2 regions of the Micrococcus sp. 2A genome follow, and region 2 is predicted to be linked to the other one. Evidence: riboswitches for the same ligand, from Rfam matches in the RefSeq annotation. Region 2 holds a riboswitch; the other holds the start of a gene.
The links. A riboswitch is a leader RNA that binds a small molecule or an ion and turns the genes downstream of it on or off. The one in region 2 is predicted to bind thiamine pyrophosphate.
Positions count from the first base shown of each region.

Region 1: another riboswitch for thiamine pyrophosphate. It lies ahead of AAG742_RS09855 (thiamine ABC transporter substrate-binding protein); the one in region 2 lies ahead of thiC (phosphomethylpyrimidine synthase ThiC).

Region 1 covers NZ_CP154351.1:2,139,751-2,149,558, forward strand. The annotation lists gene AAG742_RS09835 (bifunctional proline dehydrogenase/L-glutamate gamma-semialdehyde dehydrogenase) at 1-1,205, opposite strand, end outside; gene AAG742_RS09840 (acyl-CoA thioesterase) at 1,307-1,885, opposite strand; gene AAG742_RS09845 (agmatine deiminase family protein) at 1,941-3,014, shown strand; gene AAG742_RS09850 (AI-2E family transporter) at 2,908-4,305, opposite strand; TPP riboswitch at 4,351-4,456, shown strand; gene AAG742_RS09855 (thiamine ABC transporter substrate-binding protein) at 4,517-5,659, shown strand; gene AAG742_RS09860 (iron ABC transporter permease) at 5,767-7,410, shown strand; gene AAG742_RS09865 (ABC transporter ATP-binding protein) at 7,515-8,174, shown strand; gene AAG742_RS09870 (TetR family transcriptional regulator) at 8,185-8,703, shown strand; gene AAG742_RS09875 (ribonuclease H family protein) at 8,985-9,808, shown strand, end outside.
Region 2 covers NZ_CP154351.1:910,323-920,130, forward strand. The annotation lists gene AAG742_RS04240 (NAD-dependent succinate-semialdehyde dehydrogenase) at 97-1,512, opposite strand; gene AAG742_RS04245 (DNA-3-methyladenine glycosylase I) at 1,576-2,325, opposite strand; gene AAG742_RS04250 (ABC transporter ATP-binding protein) at 2,431-3,102, opposite strand; gene AAG742_RS04255 (hypothetical protein) at 3,102-4,226, opposite strand; gene AAG742_RS04260 (hypothetical protein) at 4,235-5,155, opposite strand; gene AAG742_RS04265 (hypothetical protein) at 5,196-5,624, opposite strand; gene thiC (phosphomethylpyrimidine synthase ThiC) at 5,998-7,857, opposite strand; TPP riboswitch at 7,856-7,967, opposite strand; gene thiD (bifunctional hydroxymethylpyrimidine kinase/phosphomethylpyrimidine kinase) at 8,041-8,904, shown strand; gene AAG742_RS04280 (thiamine phosphate synthase) at 9,092-9,805, opposite strand.

The DNA.
Region 1 (9,808 bases), 1.2 Mb from region 2:
CTCCTCTTCACGGCGGCGGCCTGGCCGGTGGCCATGCCGAGCAGCATCTCGAACTCCACCGCGTCCTTCGGCAGCCCGCGGCGCTCCATGAGGCGGTGGGCCAGCGCGACGTCGAAGAGGTTGTGGCCTGCCACGCCGATGCGCACGTTCGCGAGGTGCTCGGGGGTGAACGCGAAGTTGAGCACGCGCTTGTAGTTGGTGTCCGCCTCCTGCTTGGAGGCGACGGTGGCCAGCGGCCAGCCCATGAGGGAGGCCTGCATCTGCTCCATGGGCAGGTTCGCGCCCTTGACCACGCGCACCTTGATCGGCGCCCCGCCGCTGGCGACGCGACGCGCGGACCACTCCTGCAGGCGGATCATGGCGCCCAGGGCGTCCGGCAGGTAGGCCTGCAGCACGATCCCCGCCTCGTAGTCGCGCAGCTGCGGCTTCTCCAGGAGGCCCATGAACACGTCGAGCGTCAGGTCGAGGTCGTGGTACTCCTCCATGTCCAGGTTGACGAAGGTGCGCTTCTCGCGCGCCAGCTCGTAGAGCGGCGTGAGGCGGGCGGTGATGTCCTCCACGGCCTCGTCGTACGCGTAGGGCGCGTGCGGGGCGGTGGCCGCGGAGACCTTCACGGACACGTAGTCCACGTCGTCGCGGCGGATGAGCTCGGCGATGCCCTCGAGCCGGCGGTCGGCCTCGCCCTTGCCGAGGATGGCCTCGCCGAGGAGGTTGATGTTCAGGCGCGTGTCCTCGTCGCGCAGCGTCTCGAGGGCCTTGCCCAGCTGCTTGTCACGGGCGTCCACGATCAGGTGGGAGACCATCTGGCGCAGCACGCGGCGTGCCACCGGCACGGCGATGCGCGGCACCAGCGGGGCGGCGCGGCCGCCGACGTCGAAGACGGCGCGCAGGGCCGGCGGCAGGAAGCCCGGGCGCTGCTGGGCGAGCTCGCGCAGCGCGCGGGCCGCGATGGCGGGGTCCTCGGGGCGGATCACGTGGTCCACGAAGCGCACGATGAAGTCCAGGCCGCCCGGCTCCTTGAGCGCCGCGGCCAGCTGCTGGGCGGCGAAGTCGGCCTCGTGGCCGCGCGCGTCCTCGAGCCAGGCGCGCACCTGCTCGACCGCCTCGTCGGCGAGGCCCTGCAGGTCGGCAGGGTCGGGGATGCCGCCCGTCGCCTCGAGGAGTGCATCGGTCTCGTGCGGGGCGGCGGCGCGGCTCTCTTCCATGCCTCCACCCTGTCTGTCCGGGGGGCTCCGGCGCAAACGCGGGGACGCCGGGTGACCCGGGCCCCGGAGGCGGGCCCGAGGCGGCAGGCGCGGCCGCGGGCTCAGCGGTGGTCCGCGCCGGCCCGCCAGGCGTGGGGCAGGGGGGTGCGCGCGGAGGGCAGCGCGACGTCGGCACGCCAGCCGTGGAGCCACTCGGGAACCGTGGGCTCGGCGCTCAGGTCGTGGCCCGCCTCGGCGAGGGCGGCGCGGACGACGTCGTTGGTCACCGGCGTGCCGTCCTTCGCGCGCAGGCGCGTGCAGATGAAGGCGCGCACCGCCACGTCCCCGTCCACGACGACGCGCTGCTCGAACCACACGGCCCGCTCGTCCAGGCCGATGCACTTCGTCTCGATGCTGAAGGCCTGGCCCAGCGTCACGGAGCGGCGGAAGGCGACCTGCTCGGCCTGGACCACGGGCGTCCATCCCCGGCGCTGGAATGCGCTCATGACGCCGGCGCGGGCCATGAGGTCGAAGCGGCCGAGGTCGAAGAGGCCGAAGTACTGGCCGTTGTTGATGTGCCACGCGATGTCCACGTCCGTGGGCAGGGCGCGCAGGGGCAGCGAGGCCGCGTCCCACACGCCGAGGCGGGGGCGGCGGCGGGCCCGGGCGAGGACCCAGAGGGTGCGCAGGAGCAGGTGCATGGGCACACCCTATGCTCGGTGGGGACCGCACCCCACCCCCAGGAGACGCCCCGGCATGGCCCAGCACCCCGACGCCCCCGATCGGCCGGAGCGCGTCTGGCTCGCCCTGCCGCCCCGCCACCCCTCGGCCGCGCTGCTGGAGGAGACCCGCGACGCGATCGCCGGGCTCGCGGAGACCCTCACCGAGGCGGCCGACGTCGCCGTCCTCGTGGACCCCGAGGACCGTGCGGCGGCCGCGCGCCTGCTCCCCGGCGCGGTCGAGCAGCTCCCGGTCCCCCTCGACACCCCCCTGGTCGGCCGCACCGGCCCCACGTTCCTGCCCGCCGGCGAGGCCGTGCACTGGCGCCTGGACCCGCGCTCCCGGCACCCCGACGTCGGCGTGCACCGCGACGCCGCGGTGGGCGGCGCGATCGCCCGCGCCGCCGGGCTCCCCGTGCGCACCCCGCTGCTGGCCGCCTCCCGCGACTCGTGGGTGACGGACGGGGCGGGCACCGCCGTGGTCGACGCCGACGCCGTGCTGGCCCCGGAGGTCAACCCGGGCTGGAGCGCCGCCCAGGCGGAGGCCGAGCTCGCGGGCCTGCTGGGCGTCACGCGCGTGGTCTGGACCGCCCTGCCCCGGCGTCCGGGGAGCGGGCCTTTCGGCGGACCGGGCCACCTCGGCGGCTGGATGCGCTTCGTCGAGCCGGGACGGCTGGCGGTGCACTGGCGTGCCGACCGGTTCCACCCCGAGCACGCGGTCGGCGCGGCCGCGCTGCGCGGACTCGAGGGCACGCCGGACGCGGCAGGCCGTGCGCTGCGCGTGCGCACCGTGCCCGGGGGCGCGCTGCCCGAGGCCTACGACCCCGCCGAGCAGGGGGTGCGCTCGCTCGTGGACGCCGTCCCGATGGGCGGGCACGTGCTGCGGCCGGCGTTCGAGGACGCGCCGACGGAGGAGGCGGCCACGGCGCTCACGGCCGAGCTGCACCCGGGACGGCGTCAGCTGCGCTTCCCGGCGCCTCCCCTGCTGCGCCTGGCCGGCTCCCTCACCGACCTGGTGCTGGTGCAGCCCCGTCCGCAGGACCGGCCACGGGTTCCGGGGCCGGACTCAGCGGCGGCCCCGCATCCTCCGGCCGCTCCCCCACGCCGCTGACCCCGGCGGGGCGCTGCCCCCGCTTGGCGCGCCGGGCCTCCGCGGGGCTCAGGCCCACGCTCACCCCGCGCGCCTCCTCGCGCGTGTGGCTGCCCTCCTCCGCGGAGGAGCCGCCGCGCAGCCGGGCCAGAAGGGTGGACTGCCTCCGCTCCATGCCCTTCAGGTCCGAGGCGATCAGCGAGTTGATCCACCGTGCGTTCGGATCGGCGTCGATCAGGATGGCCTTGGCCAGCAGGGTGCACGGGAGGGCGAGGATCGCACCGAGCGGGCCGAGGACCCACGCCCAGAACAGCAGGGAGAGGAAGCTGACGGTGGGGATCACGCCGATCGCGTCCCCGGCCACCTTGGGCTGGATGATGGACTGCAGCACGAAGTTGAGCACCGAGTAGCTGATGACGACGCCGAGGAAGGCGGGCCAGCCGCCCTCCGCGAGGCCCAGGATGGCCGGCGGGATCAGGCCGATGATGAAGCCGATGTTGGGCACGTAGTTGGTGAGGAAGCTCAGCACGCCCCACACGAGGGCCATCGGCACGCCGATCACCAGGAGCGCCACGACGTCCAGGACGGCCACGATCAGCCCGAACACGGTGGTCACCACCCAGTACCGGCGCACGCCGCCCGCGAAGTCCATGAGCGCCTGGCCGAACTCCCGGCGAGCCGAGCTCAGCAGCCGGACGCGGCGCTCCACGGCCATGGAGTCCATGGCCAGGAAGAACATCCCCATGACCACGGTGATCAGCAGGCCCACCACCGCGTAGACGTTGGACGCGATGGCGGTCAGCGCGGTGACGGCGGCGCCCGTGACCTGCTTGATGTCCACGGCCTGCAGCTGCGCGTTCACCATGTCCGGGGTGAGCCCCTGGGAGGACAGCCACGCCGAGACGTCCTGCATGATCGCCTGGAACCGCCCCGCGTACTCGGGCAGGGAGCTCACCAGCTCGAGCCCGGACCAGAAGATCAGCCCCACGAACACGGCCAGCACGGTGACCACGAGGAGCACCGTGGCCGTGGCCCCGAGGACGGGGTGCACGCCGCGCTCGATCAGCCAGCGCTGCAGGGGGTAGGCCACGATCACGAGGTTCAGCCCGAGGAAGACGGGCGCGATGATGGAGGAGATGCCCTGCAGGAACTGCACGAGCACCACGAGGCCCGCGAGCGTCAGCACGATCACGAGCATGCGCGGCCACATCCGGTGCGGCCGGCGGATGTCCCAGTCGGAGGCCGGCGTCGCCGGCGCGACCTGGGGGGCGGGGGCGGGTCCGGCCGGCGCGGCCTCGTCGGGGGTGCTCACGCGTGCAGTCTAAGGTCGGCGCGGACGCGATAGGCTGGCTCCAGTCCACATCGACAGGGGAGCGCCGCAGCGGCGCTGAGAGTGCGGTCCGCCGCAGACCCTCGAACCTGCTCCGGCTCGCACCGGCGAAGGAAGTCGAGACCCTTTCCCGGGGCGTCCGCATGCCGCGGGCCCGCCCCCGGCCCCTCCCGCCGCGCAGGAGGAGACCCGCATGACCCGCACCGCCACCGAGCACGCCCGCCGCCCGCGCACCGCCGCGCTGGCGGCCCTCTCCGTCGCCGCCCTCGCCCTCACGGGCTGCTCGCTCTCCGGCCAGGGGGGCTCCGGCTCCTCCTCCGCGGCGGGCTCCGCGGACGCCGCGGCCGCGGCCACCACGTCCGGCTCCGCCGCCTCCGGCTCCGATTCCGCGGGCGGTGGCAAGACCGTCACGATCATGACCCATGACTCCTTCGCGCTGCCCGAGGAGCTCATCGCCCGGTTCGAGCAGGAGTCGGGCCACCAGCTCTCCACCACCGCCCCGGGCGACGCCGGCTCCGTGGTCAACCAGCTGCTGCTCGCCAAGGACCACCCCACGGTGGACGGCGTGTACGGCATCGAGGACCACTCCACGCACCGGCTCATCGACGAGGGCGTGGTGGCCGAGTACACCCCCGCGAACCTGCCCGAGTCCGCGAAGGACCGCGTGGTCGAGGGCCGGATGATCCCCGTGGACCAGGGCCAGGTGTGCCTCAACGTGGACACCCCGTGGTTCGAGGCGGAGGGGGTGGAGGTCCCCGACTCCCTCGAGGACGTCACCGACCCCCAGTACGCGACGCTGACGGTGCTCACCAGCCCCGTGACCTCCTCCCCCGGCCTCGCCCTCCTGGCCGCCACCAAGGAGGAGTTCGGTGACGACTGGAGGGGCTGGTGGGAGAAGGCCCTCGACGGCGGCGCCAAGGTGGACGCCTCGTGGTCGGACGCGTACTACACCGACTTCTCCGGCGGCGAGGGCAAGGGCGAGTACCCGATCGTGCTCTCCTACTCCTCCTCCCCCGCGTTCGCCCCGGCCACGGACGTCCTGGAGGCCTCCTGCACCCCGCAGACGGAGTACGCCGGCGTCGTCGAGGGCGCGAAGAACCCCGAGGGCGCGCAGGCGTTCATCGACTTCCTCCTCTCCGAGGACGTGCAGAAGGCGCTGCCGGAGTCCATGTACATGTACCCGATCGACGAGTCCGTGGAGCTGCCCGCCGAGTGGGCCGAGAACGCCCCCCTCGCCGAGGACCCCATCTCCCCGGATCCGAAGGCCGTGGACGCCGAGCGCGAGGAGCTGCTCAAGGAGTGGACCGCGCTGCACGAGGAGCACGCCGGGAAGTGACCTCTCAGGTCCCCGGCCCGCCCGCGCTCGCCGAGCCCGTCCTCGCGCCCCCGGGTCGCCCCGCGGGCGGACGGCGACGGCGCCGCACGCGGGCCGGCGGGGACGGGATCGGCGCGTGGTGGCTGCTCGCCGCCGTCGTGCCGCTCGCGTTCCTGGCGGTGTTCTTCGCGTGGCCCGTGGCGGCCATGCTGTGGCGCGGCGTGTCCGCGGACGGCGCACTGGACCTCACCGCGTTCGGCGAGGTCCTCGCCCGCGAGCGCACATGGCGGATCCTCGGGCAGACCCTGGGGATGGCGGCGGCCGGCACGGTGGCCGCCCTCCTGCTCGGGCTGCCGGCCGCACTCGTGCTGCACCGCCGGGCGTTCCCGGGCCGCGCGCTGCTGCGCGCGGTGGTGACGGTCCCGTTCGTGCTGCCCACCGTCGTCGTGGGCGTGGCGTTCCGCGCCGTGCTGGCCCCCGGCGGGCCGCTGGGGTGGACGGGCCTGGACCAGTCCACCGCCGCCGTCGTGCTGGCCCTCGTGTTCTTCAACGTCTCCGTGGTGGTCCGCCAGGTGGGCGCGCTGTGGGCGTCGCTGGACCCGCGGCAGGAGGAGGCCGCGCGCACCCTCGGGGCCTCGCCCTGGCGCGCGTTCCGCACCGTGACCCTCCCGCAGCTGGCGCCCGCCGTGGCCAGCTCGGCCGCACTCGTGTTCCTCTTCTGCTCCTCGGCGTTCGGGATCGTCCAGACCCTGGGCCGGCCGGGCTACGGCACCCTCGAGTCCGAGATCTGGGTGCAGACCTCGGTGTACCTGGACCTGCGGGTGGCCGCGGTGTTCTCCACGCTGCAGTTCCTGGTGGTCATGGCCGCCGTCGGGATCTCCGGGGCCACCGCGGCGCGGAGCGTGCGCGCCCTGCGCCTGCGGGACGCCCCGCTGCGCCGCCTCACCCGCGCGGACGCGCTGCCCGTGGCCGCCACGCTGGCCACCGCGGCGCTCGTGCTGCTGCCGCTGGGCACCCTCGTGCTCCGCTCCTTCCACTCGAGCCAGGGGTGGGGGCTGCGCAACTACACCCTGCTGGCCACGAGCTCGGGGGCCGGCTTCGCCGGCGGCACCACGCCCCTGGAGGCGCTGGACCACTCGTGGCGCACCGCCGTGGACGCCACGCTCCTCACCCTGCTCGCCGGCGTGCCGCTGGCGCTCCTGCTCACGCGGCCCGTGCGCTCGGCGCTCGCCCGGCGGGCCCAGCGCTGGCTCGACGGCGCCGTCCTGCTGCCCCTCGGCGTCTCCGCCGTGACGGTGGGCTTCGGGTTCGTCGTCTCCCTGCGGGCGCAGGCGCCGGACCTGGCCGCCTCGGGACTGCTCGTGCCGCTCGCGCAGGCGGTGGTGGCGCTGCCCCTCGTGGTGCGCTCGCTCGTGCCCGTGCTGGCCTCCGTCGACCCGCGGCTGCGGGAGGCCGCCCGCACACTCGGGGCGGGGCCGCTGCGCGTGCTGGCCACGGTGGACGGGCCGTTCCTGGCGCGTGGGCTAGGGCTGGCGGCGGGGTTCGCGTTCGCGGTGTCCCTCGGTGAGTTCGGGGCCACGAGCTTCCTCGCCAGCCCGGACCGACCCACGCTGCCCGTGCTGATCGTGCGGCTGCTCGGCCGGCCGGGCGCGGACAACTACGGGATGGCGCTCGCCGCGGCCACGGTGCTGGCCGTGCTGAGCGCCGCGATCATGCTGGTGTGCGAGAGGCTGCGTCCCCGGGGCGCGGCGGGAGCGGGAGGCGCGTGGTGAGCACGGCGGAGGGGCGCACGCCCCACCCAGGGAAAGCCAGCGGTGCGGCGGTCTGCCACGACGGCGGCGGCACGCCAGGCGCGCCCGCCGGGGCGGGGGTGCGCGTGAGCGGCCTGAGCGTGGCCTACCCCGACGGTGCGGTGCCGGTGCGCGGCGTGGACCTCACGCTCGCGCCCGGCGAGATCGTGGCCCTCGTGGGCGCCTCCGGCTCGGGCAAGTCCACGGTGCTGCGCGGCATCGCGGGCCTGGAGGACGTGGTGGCCGGGTCCGTGGAGATCGGGGGGCAGGACGTGACCTCCGTGCCCACCCACCGGCGCGGCGTGGGCATGGTGTTCCAGGACGGACAGCTCTTCCCCCACCGCACCGTGGCCCGCAACGTGGGCTACGGGCTCGAGGCAGCCGGGTGGGACCGGGCGCACCGGCGCGCCCGGGTGGCGGAGCTGCTGGCACTCGTCGGGCTCGCGGAACTGGCGGACCGGCCGGTGCAGAGCCTCTCCGGCGGCCAGGCGCAGCGCGTGGCCCTGGCCCGCTCGCTGGCCCCCTCCCCCCGCGTCCTCCTGCTGGACGAGCCGCTCTCCGCCCTGGACGCGGACCTGCGCGAACGCCTCGCCGTGCAGATCCGCGAGGTGCTGCGGGCGGCCGGGGTGACCGCCGTCGTGGTGACCCACGACCTCTCAGAGGCCGCCGTCATGGCCGACCGCACCGTGCGCCTGGGGGTGTCCGGGACCCACGACGACGGGCGCCCCGGCACGGGTCCGGGGTAGCCTCGGGCGCATGACCCCGCCCCCTGCCGCCGCCTCCGCCCGGGGCCGGCTGACCGCCGAGGACGTGGTGGACGCCGCCGTCGGCATCCTGCAGGACTTCGGCATGGGCGACCTCTCCATGCGCCGTGTGGCCGCCGTGCTCGGCGTGCAGGCCTCCGCCCTGTACTGGCACGTGCCGGACAAGCAGACCCTGCTCGCCCGGGTCGCGGACCGGATCGTCGCCGAGATCGGTGACACGGTGCGCGCCCGGCGGATCGGCGACGTCGCCGGGCGGGCCGCCGTGGCGGAGCAGGTGCTGCTGCGCCACCGGGACGGCACGGACGTGGTGCTCTCGGCGCTCGCGCTCGGCCTCGGCGGCGGGGCACTGCACACGCTCCTGACCGAGGCGGCCGACTCCCCGGAGGAGGGCGAGCGGGCCCTCGCGCTGCTGCTCGGCACGGTCTCGCTGCGCCAGCAGCGCTCCCAGGCGCAGGCCCTCGGCGTGGTCACGGGACCGGACTTCCAGGGGCATCGCCGCACCGTCCTCTGAGGCCCGGAGGGGTGCCGTGCAGGGAAGGTCGACCCCCGGCATTCGGCGGGCTCTGCGACGTCGATCAGGGGGCTCCGGATCTCCACGGGGCGCGGAATCCCTCCGCCCTGACGGAACGCAACGTTCCGCAGACCTCCCCAGCACCGGATCTGCTCCCTACAGTGGAGGGTGACAGATGACGAGCCACGCCCTCGGCGTCGGCTCACAGCTCCACCCGACGCGCTCGCCGAGTCCGGCACGAATTCTCGGTGAGACCCCTTCGACCCGCCGGATTGCCACTCATGGGAGCCAGGAAGAACCACCCGCGCGAGGCCATGCACCGCCCCGTGCACATCGACGCAGACGCCGCGAGCCCCGCGGCGCTGCTCGATGTGTCCTGGGCGTTCCACGGCCCCGCGGCCCACCGCGCCGGCACGCCGGTCCGGGACGGGGCCTTCCTGCGGGTGGGCCCGGTCGGCTCGGGCAGTTCGACCGCGAGGAGGTCGGACCACGCCGGACCGGTCAAGCCGAACACCTCCGCGCATGCCCGCTCCTCCGCGCCGCGGGGCCGACTGCGCCCCCTCCACCTCGTCCCGGCCAGCCGCCCCCGCCCCCCGCGGCCGGCACCGCCCCGCGTCCGCGTCCGTCAGGACGGGGTGCGCGTCGTGGCCCATCCGCTGGCCATGCTCCCCGGCGTCACCCACGGGCCCTCCCTGCGCCTGGACCTGCATCCCGTGCCGGACGGGATCGTGTACGTCATCCGCACCCTGGAGCTGCGCGAGCTCGGCGACGACGACAAGGGGCCCGTGCAGACCGGAGTGATCACCGCGCCACGGCTCAACCGCTTCTGGGACACCGTGCTGCACGACCTCCCCGCGGGCCGCCCGGTGATCGTGCGCCTCCGCTCGGATCGGGAGGCCGACCTCCTGACGCTGCTGCGCATGCTCGCCCCCACGGACGTGCCGGTCGTCTCCTACCGCCTGGACGAATCCCCCGTGGGCTCGCAGCGCTCCAGCTACCTGCTGCCGGACGTGGACGCGGACCGCGTGATGCAGCTCGGGGCGGAGCGGATCGCCCTCGAGGACCTGCGCGCCCAGGAGGCCGAGGATTCCGCGGGGCGCCGCTC
Region 2 (9,808 bases):
GCGTCCGGTGACGGCGTGTCGTGACCACTCTGTGTGCGTCAGGCGGCCGACGGGCCGGCCGGAGCGGGGGACCCGTCCGGCCGACCCGGCCCCGGGTCAGCCCTCCAGGGGGCCCTGCACCGCGTACAGGCGCTTGTTGGCGAACTCGTCCACGGCCATGGGGCCGAGCTCGCGGCCGAAGCCCGAGCGCTTCACGCCGCCGAAGGGCAGGTTCGCGCCGGCGGCGGAGGCGAGGTTCACGTTCGCCATGCCCACCTCGAGCTGGTTGGCCACGCGCTTGGCCTCGTCCAGGTCCGTGGAGAACACGGCGCCGCCGAGACCGTACTGGGAGTCGTTGGCCAGGGCCACGGCCTCCTCGGCCGAGGACACCTTGTAGACCACGGAGGCCATGCCGAACAGCTCCTGCGTGTAGGCGGGGTTCTCCTGGTCCACGTCCGTGATCACGGCCGGGGAGACGTAGAATCCCTCGCCCTCGGGGCCGGAGACGCGCTCGCCGCCCACGTGGACGGTGGCGCCGGCCTCCTTGGCCGCGGCGATCTGCTCGGCGAGCCCGTCGGCCGCAGACTCGGAGGACAGCGGGCCGTAGACGTCGGCGTCGCGCGAGGTTGGGTCGCCGGGCTTCATCGCCGAGGAGCGCTGGACCAGCTCGTCCACGAAGTCGTCGTAGAGGTCCTCCATGACGATCATGCGCTTGTTCGAGTTGCAGGCCTGGCCCCAGTTGCCCATCCGGGTGGCCAGTGCGTCGCGGGCGGCGGCGCGGGCGTCCGGCGCGGAGAGCACGATGTACGGATCGGAGCCGCCGAGCTCGAGGACGACCTTCTTGAGGTTCCGGCCGGCCTGCTCGGCGACGGCGGCGCCGGCCCGCTCCGAACCGGTGAGGGATACGCCCTGCACGCGCGGATCGGCGATGATCGTGGAGATCTGGTCGTGGGTGGCGAACACGTTCTGGTACACGCCCTCTGGGAGCCCGGCCTCGGTGAAGAGCTCTTCCAGCAGCTGCGCCACCTGCGGGTTGATCTCGGCGTGCTTGAGCAGGATGGTGTTGCCGAGCACGAGGTTCGGCGCCACGAAACGGGCCACCTGGTACACCGGGAAGTTCCACGGCATGATCCCCAGCAGCGGGCCGATCGGCAGCCGCTGGACGAACGCCTCCTGCCCGGAGAACTGCTTGATCGGCTGGTCCGCGAGCAGCTCCTCGGCCTCGTCCGCGTAGTACCCGAAGATCTGGGCGCCGTAGCGCACCTCGCCGACCGCCGCGCCGAGGGACTTGCCCATCTCCGTGGTGATCACCGCGGCGATGTCCTTGGACCGCTCGGCCAGCAGCTCGGAGATCCGCTTCACGACGGCGGCGCGCTCGGCCACCGACTTCTGGGACCACTGCTCGTAGGCGGCCTGCGAGGCGTCGAGGGCGTCGGCGATCTGCTGATCCGTGGCGTTGTCGAAGGACTTCAGCAACTCCCCGGTGGCCGGGTTGATCGTGCGGTAGCCCTGAGAGGCGGAGGTGGTGGTCATCAGTCGTCACCCTTTCGTGTGGACGTCCTGCGTTGAGCTCCCCATCCTGCCGGAGGCCCCCGCTCACTCCCAGATCCCGGACGCCCCTCTTCGCCACGAGCCGAGAAGGTGGGTGTCCACGACCCCGGCGGCCTCCATCAGGGCGAAGCACGTGGTCGGCCCCACGAATCGGCAGCCGTGCGCCTTCAGCGCCCTCGCGAGCGCGCGCGACTCGTCGGAGGTCGAGGGGACCTGCGCCACCGTCTCCGGCCGTGGGGTCGCGGCAGGCTGGTGAGCCCAGACCAGCCCCGGCAGGCCGGTGGCGGGACGGTCGCCGTCGCCGTGCCAGGCCGGGCCCGCGCCGGGGGAGCCCGGGTGCAGCGGGGTGAACCGCTCGCCGCGCATCCCGACGACGGCTCGTGCGTTCGCGATCGCGGCCTCGATCTTGCGCCGGTTCCGGATGATGCCGGAGTCCGCCAGCAACGCCTCGACCTCCGCGTCCCCGAACGCCGCGACGGCGTCCGCGTCGAAGCCCGCGAACACCTCCCGGAACCGGGGCCGCTTGGCCAGGACGGTCCGCCAGCTCAGGCCCGACTGGAACGCCTCGAGCACGAGGCGCTCGAACAGGCCCCGCTCGTCCGTGACGGGCAGGCCCCACTCCGTGTCGTAGTACTCCCGCAGCAGCGGATCCCGTGCCGCCCACGGCGGGCGGGCCCGCCCGTCCTCACCCACGACGACGCCACTCGGCAGCGCCTGTCGCCCGTCGGCCGGTGGATCCTCGGCGAGGGTGGAGACGGGGGCGGGGAGGCCGTCGTCGGCGTGGTGCGCGCTCATGCACCCGAGCCTAGGAGTGGTCCCGGACATCCGGAGCCGGAACGCGACGCCCGGGGACGCCACGCCGTCTGCGGACACCTGTGCAGGAGGCACGGCCAGACGTCGTCACTCGAGCCGCCCGGCCCGCAGCCGCCACGTGTGGTCGCACCGGGCCGCCACGGCGGGGTCGTGCGTGACGATCACGATCGCCCGCCCCGGCTGGGACATGGAGCGGAAGAGCCCCATCACCTCGTCGGTGCGCTCCTCGTCCAGGGCGCCCGTCGGCTCGTCGGCGAGCAGCAGGGAGGGCCCCATGATCACGGCCCGGGCGATGGCCACGCGCTGGCGCTCGCCGCCGGAGAGTCGGCCGACGGGGTGGCGGAGACGGTCTCCGAGTCCGAGCCGCGTCAGAAGCTCCGCGGCCATGTCGCGGCGCTCCCGCTTCGAGGTGCGCGGCCGCGCGTAGAGCAGCGGCAGGGCCGCGTTGTCCACGGCGGTCGCCCGATCGATGAGCAGATGGTCCTGGAGCACGATGCCGCAAGTCCGGTTCCGGTAGGCGTCGCCGTCGGACGACCACGGTGCCGGCAGGCTCCGCCCGGCCACACGGATGCTCCCGGCGTCCGGTGTGTCGAGGCAGGCGAGGAGCCGCAGCAGGGTCGACTTGCCAGACCCGGAGGGTCCCATGATCGCGTGGACGCCGCCCTCGGGGACCTGGAGTGAGACGCCGCGGAGCACGGGGACATCCCCGGCGGGGCCGCGGTAGGAGCGGTGCACGTCGTGCACGGTGAGCAGGGACATCACACGGTCCTTTCGACGAGTGCCGCCGTGCGGACGGCCCGGTGCAGCCGGCGGAGGGGATGGCGGGTGCATGCGGCGGCGATCGCCAGGACGACCGCCAGTCCGACCACGACGACGACAGGCGCCGGACGCAGTCCGCCCGCTTCCGAGGCGATGCCGAGGCCGAGCAACGATCCGAGCACGGCCGGAATGCCCCATACCGCGGCCACGGATGTGGCGATCCGGAGCCGGATCAGTCGTCTGGGCGCCCCGACCGTCAGGTGCGCCAGCCACGTGGGCGTGAGTCGACGGGTCATGGTCGTCAGGAGGCTCACCACTGTCACGACGGCGCTGGCAAGCCCGGCGGTGTAGGCGGTGATCATGAGAGCGGCACCGCGGGCTTCTCGGGCGATCGGGGACCTGGCCGAGGCGATCGGGGCCAACTCGGCGACCACGCCCGTCTCGTCCTCGAGGACGTCGAGTGCCGCTCTCACCTCGGAGGCCGCGTCCTGACGTGCCACGACGGAACCGTAGACCGCCGCGAGCTGGGCCGGTTCGATCAGGCCGGCCATGGTCGTGGTGCTGGTGACGATGACGGGCGACTCACCCAGGGGCCAGAGGGATCCGTCGGCCCGCGGCGCGGCCGCGTCCCCGGGGAGTGGGCCGGCATAGCTGTGGGGTGTGGACCCCACATACACGGTGCCGCCCGGCCCCCCGGAGGTGATCGCGGCGGGAGCGAAGTACACACCCTCGGCGGGACTGACGGCAGCGGCAGCGCCGAACTCCCGGGCCAGACCAGGCGTGGCGATGACCGCCCCCTGCAGCCGGGGGTCCTCGATTCCGATGGCGTCCGTCACGAGGAAGGCACGGGGGTCGACTCCGTCGACATGGGCGGCGAACGCCCGGGAGACGGTGTCGACGGCGCGGGGGCGGAGGTCGGTCGTGACGGCGGGGTCCAGAATCCTGGCTGTCACCAGGCCCGACGACTCGGCGTCCTCGAGCACCTCGAGCGCCGTGGTCACCCCGCCGGCGACGCCCAGGGCCAGTCCGAACACGACCGACGCCATGGTCGTGTGCAGCAGGGACAGGAACAGCAGTCCGGGCGTGTTGAACAGGTCGCGGAGACCGTCCGCAATGGCCCGCATGGCTGCCATCATGCGTGTGCCCTTCGGACCCAGAGGGTGGACAGGGTCGTGCCGAGGATGAGGATGGCGTCCACGACGAGCACGGCGGACCAGAGGAGAGCGGTGTCCCCCGTGAGCCCGATCTCCGCGTCCCACCGGGGCCATGCCACGAGCCAGACTCCGCCGGCACTCGCGGCGGCGGTCGCCCAGGCGAGTATGGCGGGCCAGACACCGAGCCGGGCCGCTCGCAGCGGGGAGGCACCGACGAGGCGGTGTGAGGTGACGGCAGGGAGCAGTCGACTGCGCAGGGTCGTGCGCCAGACGACCTGTGCGCCCAGCAGGGCGAAGCCGGCGATCACGGCGAGCAGGGGCACATGGACACTGCGTCGCATCGCTGCCTCCCACGGCGGCGGGAGCGGGACGACGTCGACGACGACACCGGCCCGCCGCAGCGATTGGACGAGCTCGTCGACCTGGGCCGGTGATCCGCCGATCACGCCGGCAAGGGACGAACTGTCGGTGGAGAGGAACGGGACCAGGAGGTCCGCTTCGGTGGCGCGATCCGGCGCGGAGGAGAGGTCTCGGACGACGACCCGATCGACGTCCGGCCAGCTCAGCTCGCCCGCAGCGGCACGTGCGGCGAAGGGGGAGGTGCTGGGGACGACCGCGGTAGGGGCGACGCCGTCCGGGAGCACGCCCAGAGCAGGTCGGCCGGCGAGGGCCGTCACGTGGGGGCTCGTGGACGTGGCCGCAGAACCGGAGTCCGGTCCCGTCAGCGACGTCCGGATCATGGGCCAGGCCTCGCCAGCGGGGAATGCCGAGATCTCGTACACCGTGCCGTCCAGGTGCCAGCGTTCCTCCTTCTCCACCCCGACGTAGGACGCGAGGAGCGCTGCTGTTCCGAGCGCGATCAGGAGAAGGAGGAAGCGCGAGGCGAACAACCGTGTCACGGGCGGCGTCTGGGAGGACGCGTCAGGATCGAATGAGCGGTCACTTCACCTCAACCTCCACGACGCGGTCGACCGGAATGCCGACGGCCCCCACGGGTGCACGGTTCAGGCTGTAGGTCATGCGAGTTTTCGGCGCCGTGAATGAAAGAGTGTCTTTGTACGTCATGGAAGCGCTCACGCGCTGCCCGCAGGCGGTTGCGCATGCAGTGGTCGCAGTCCGAGTGCCTTGGGATCCGCCGGAGTATGTGATGCTGCCCCCGCTGTACCGGTCCCCGTTGCTTTGCTTCACGCAGATGGTGACGCTGATGTTGCCGTAGTAGTTGACGGAAAGTGAGACGTGGTCGTTCGTGACGATCCAGCCATTCCCAGAAGCGACCGTGGCTGCTGCTGCGCTCGAAGCCAAGGCGGCAGCAGCAGGCGTTGCTGTGCCCAGGATCCAGACTGTCGCGTCTTTCTTGGTCTTATACATGGCGGATTCCCTCCACAGGGCCCTCGCGGGCGAATGTGACACACATTACAGGTGTCGAACCGAACGCTAAGAAGTGTGTGTGTGTGTCAAGAGCTCACTCGCACCCTTCCTGCTGGCCCCTCAAGGCTGGTCACAGTGTCGCCCCAGCAGGTCCTTCCAGAGCCACCTCCAGGCGGCCGTCTCCTCGGGGGAAGCAACCTTGGACTGCGTGGCGGTGACTGCGGCCTTCGTGGGTTTCCCGTCGGCCGGCGGACGCGCCTCCATTCCGCCCAGGGGCAGCCGGTGGCCGCCGCGATCGCGGGCAGGTTCGCCCCGCGCGCGGGGGAGGTGCTCATGGCCAGCACCCTGGCCCCCGCGCCGCGGCACGGACCGCTCAGTCCCTCGCGAGCACCGCGTCCCCCTCGGGCCGGCGCAGGCTCGGCTCGGGCAGGTACACGGACCCGCCGGCGGCCCGGAACTCCGCGGACTTCGCGGCCATGCCAGCCTCGGCGATTCTCGCCTGCTCGGACGCGCCGCCGAACTCGCTGCGGATGTCCTGGCTGATGCGCATGGAGCAGAACTTCGGCCCGCACATCGAGCAGAAGTGGGCGGTCTTGGCGGGCTCGGCCGGCAGCGTCTCGTCGTGGTACTCCTCGGCGAGCTGCGGATCCAGGCCGAGGCCGAACTGGTCGCGCCAGCGGAACTCGAAGCGCGCCTTGGACAGCGCGTCGTCGCGGTCGCGGGCGCCGGGGTGGCCCTTGGCGACGTCGGCGGCGTGCGCGGCGATCTTGTAGGTGATCACACCCGTCTTCACGTCGTCCCGGTTCGGCAGGCCCAGGTGCTCCTTGGGCGTGACGTAGCAGAGCATCGCGGTGCCGTAGCGGGCGATCTCGGTGGCGCCGATGGCCGAGGTGATGTGGTCGTACGCCGGGGCGATGTCCGTGACGAGGGGGCCGAGCGTGTAGAACGGGGCCCCCTTGCACAGCTCCTGCTGGCGCTCCACGTTCTCCCGCACCAGGTGCAGCGGGATGTGGCCGGGGCCCTCCACCATGACCTGGACGTCGTACGCCCACGCCCGCTCCGTCAGCTCGGCCAGCGTGTCGAGCTCGGCGAACTGGGCGGCGTCGTTGGCGTCCGCCACGGAACCCGGCCGCAGGCCGTCGCCCAGGGAGAACGCGACGTCGTAGCGCGCGAAGATCTCGCAGAGCTCGTCGTAGTTCTCGTAGAGGAAGTTCTCCTTGTGGTGGCCCAGGCACCAGCCGGCCATGATCGAGCCGCCGCGGGAGACGATGCCGGTGACGCGGTCCGCGGACAGCGGCACGTGGCGCAGCAGCACGCCGGCGTGCACGGTCATGTAGTCCACGCCCTGCTCGCACTGCTCGATCACGGTGTCGCGGAAGATCTCCCAGGTCAGGGCCTGGTGGTCGCCGCCGACCTTCTCGAGGGCCTGGTAGATCGGCACGGTGCCGATCGGCACCGGGGAGTTGCGCAGGATCCACTCGCGGGTGGTGTGGATGTCGTCGCCCGTGGACAGGTCCATCACGGTGTCCGCGCCCCAGCGGGTGGCCCACTGCAGCTTCGAGACCTCCTCGGCGATCGACGACGTCACCGCCGAGTTGCCGATGTTCGCGTTGACCTTCACGGCGAACGCCTTGCCGATGATCATCGGCTCCGACTCGGGGTGGTTCACGTTCGCCGGGATGATGGCGCGGCCGGCCGCGACCTCGGAGCGCACCAGCTCCACGTCCACGCCCTCGCGCAGGGCGGCGTAGCGCATCTCCGGGGTGATCTCCCCGCGGCGGGCGTAGTGCATCTGGGTCACGCGCCGGCCCTCGACCGAGCGCAGGGGTGCGCGCTTGTCTCCCTGCCACTCCTGGGTGGAGGCGCCGCGGCGCACGGCCGAGCGGCCGTCGTCGAGCAGGTCGCGCTCGCGGCCCGCGTACTCCTCGACGTCGCCGCGCGTGCGGATCCACTCCGCGCGCAGGGGCGGAAGGCCGCGGGTGGGGTCGGCGCCCGGGCCCATGGTGCGGTACACGGTGAGCGGCTCGTTCGGGGTGCCGTCGGGGGAGTCGTCCTGGTGCACGCGGGTCACCGGCACGCGGATGCCGTGCTCGGGGTCCTCGAGGAAGCCCAGGCGGTGCGTGGGGTAGTTCTCCTCCGCGACGACGGCGGCGCCGGCCTCGGCGGACTCGGACGCGGCGGCCTCGGCGGGGGCAGGGGTGGTGGGCGGAGCGGTGCGCTCGGAAACGGCCATGGCCGTGTCTCCTTCTTCCTTCGCCGGCATGACCCGGACAGGTTCAGACGGTGGTCGGACGGCGTCAGTCCGATCTCAGCCCCATGCCAGGGGCCCCCGTGGGGATACCACGGACGCTAGACCATCCGGGCCGCGTGTGTCGAACCGCCCGGCGGGGGCGCCGGACGTGGCACCCTGGGCCGCATGAGCGCCCCCGACTGCCGGTCCGTGCCCCGCGTCCTGTCCATCGCCGGCTCCGACTCCGGCGGCGGCGCCGGCATCCAGGCCGACCTCAAGACCATCGCGGCGTGGGGCGGCTACGGGCTCACCGCGATCACGGCCGTCACGGCGCAGAACACGCAGGGCGTGCAGGCGGTGCATCCGCTGCCCGTCGACGTCGTCCGCGCCCAGCTGGACTCGGTCGCCGCGGACATCGGGCTCGACGCCGTGAAGATCGGCATGCTCGGCTCGCCCGAGCTCCGGGATGCCGTCCGCGACTGGCTCGAGCGGGTCCGGCCCCCGCGCGTCGTGCTGGATCCCGTGATGGTGGCGAGCTCGGGGGACGCGCTCTCCGACGCCGCCGTGCCCGCCGGGTGGGCGCCGCTGCTCGCAGCGGTGGACGTCGTCACGCCCAACCTGCCCGAACTCGCGGCGTTGACCGGCGCGGACGTCCCCGCGCGGTGGGCGGACGCCCTGGAGCTGGCCCGCGGCCTCGCCGCGGAGCACGGCGTGACGGTCGTCCTGAAGGGCGGCCACCTCCGGCATGCCGCGGACCTCGCGGAAGGGGTCCCGGACGCCGTGATCGGCCCCGAAGGCCGGGTCACCGAGGTGCGCGGCGCGCGCGTCTCCTCCCGGTCGACGCATGGAACGGGCTGCACGCTCTCCTCGGCGCTCGCGGTGCTCGCCGCGGGCGGGACGGCCTGGGAGGACGCCCTGCGCACGGCCAAGCCGTGGCTCGCGGAGGCCATCGCGGCGGGGGAGCGGCTCGACGTCGGCCGGCGCACCGACCGCTGGCACGGCCCGCTCGACCACAGCCATCGGGACCGGGGGGCGGGCGATCGGGACTGATCGTTCTGGAATGGCTGCCCTCGAACCATGGGCAGACCCAGGGAGTTCGACGAGGCCGCTCCTGGAGGTACCCCTCGACGAGACGCAGGAGCACGACCGCGTCATGGTCACGGTCGATGACCCCGTGGCGAGGGCGGGGGTCGTCCACGCGGCGCTGCCGCGCCGCTCCCACCCGGGCGCGGCAGCGTCAGCCCGTGACCGCCGCACGCAGACTCCGCGCCGCCGCCTCCGGATCGTCGGCGCCGGTCACGGCCCGCACCACCACGATCCGCTCGGCGCCCGTGCCCAGCACCGCGGGCACACGGTCCTCGTCGATCCCGCCGATCGCGAAGAACACACGTCCCGCCGCCTCGCCGCCGGGGGCGGTGATCTCCGCCGCGAACCGCGGCAGAGCGAGCCCCACGGCGGCCCGGCCGGGCTTGGTCGGCGTCTCCCACACCGGCCCGGTGCAGAAGTAGTCCAGCTCCGGATCGGCCGCGGCCCCGCGCACCTGCTCCTCGGTGCGGCAGGACCGCCCGAGCAGCACCTCGGGGCCGAGCACGCGCCTCGCCTGCGTGCTCGTCAGGTCGTCCTGGCCCGCGTGGAACACGTCCGCGCCGGCCAGGAGTGCGACGTCGGCCCGGTCGTTCGCGGCGGACAGCGCCCCGTGCTCGCGCGCCAGCTCCACCACGATCGCCAGGGCCTCGAGCTCGACGCCCACCTCGACCCGCTTGTCCCGCACCTGCAGGGCGTCCACGCCGCCGCGAAAGCACGCGGCCGCGAAGGCGGCGAACGCGCCGGCGTCAAGGGCGCCGTCGTCGCGGACGTGGCGGGAGAGGTCCGTGCAGACGTACAGGCGGGCGCCCGCGAGGCGGCGGGCGCGCTCGGCGCGTGTGGCGAGGGCGGCGGGGCGGTGCGGCATGCG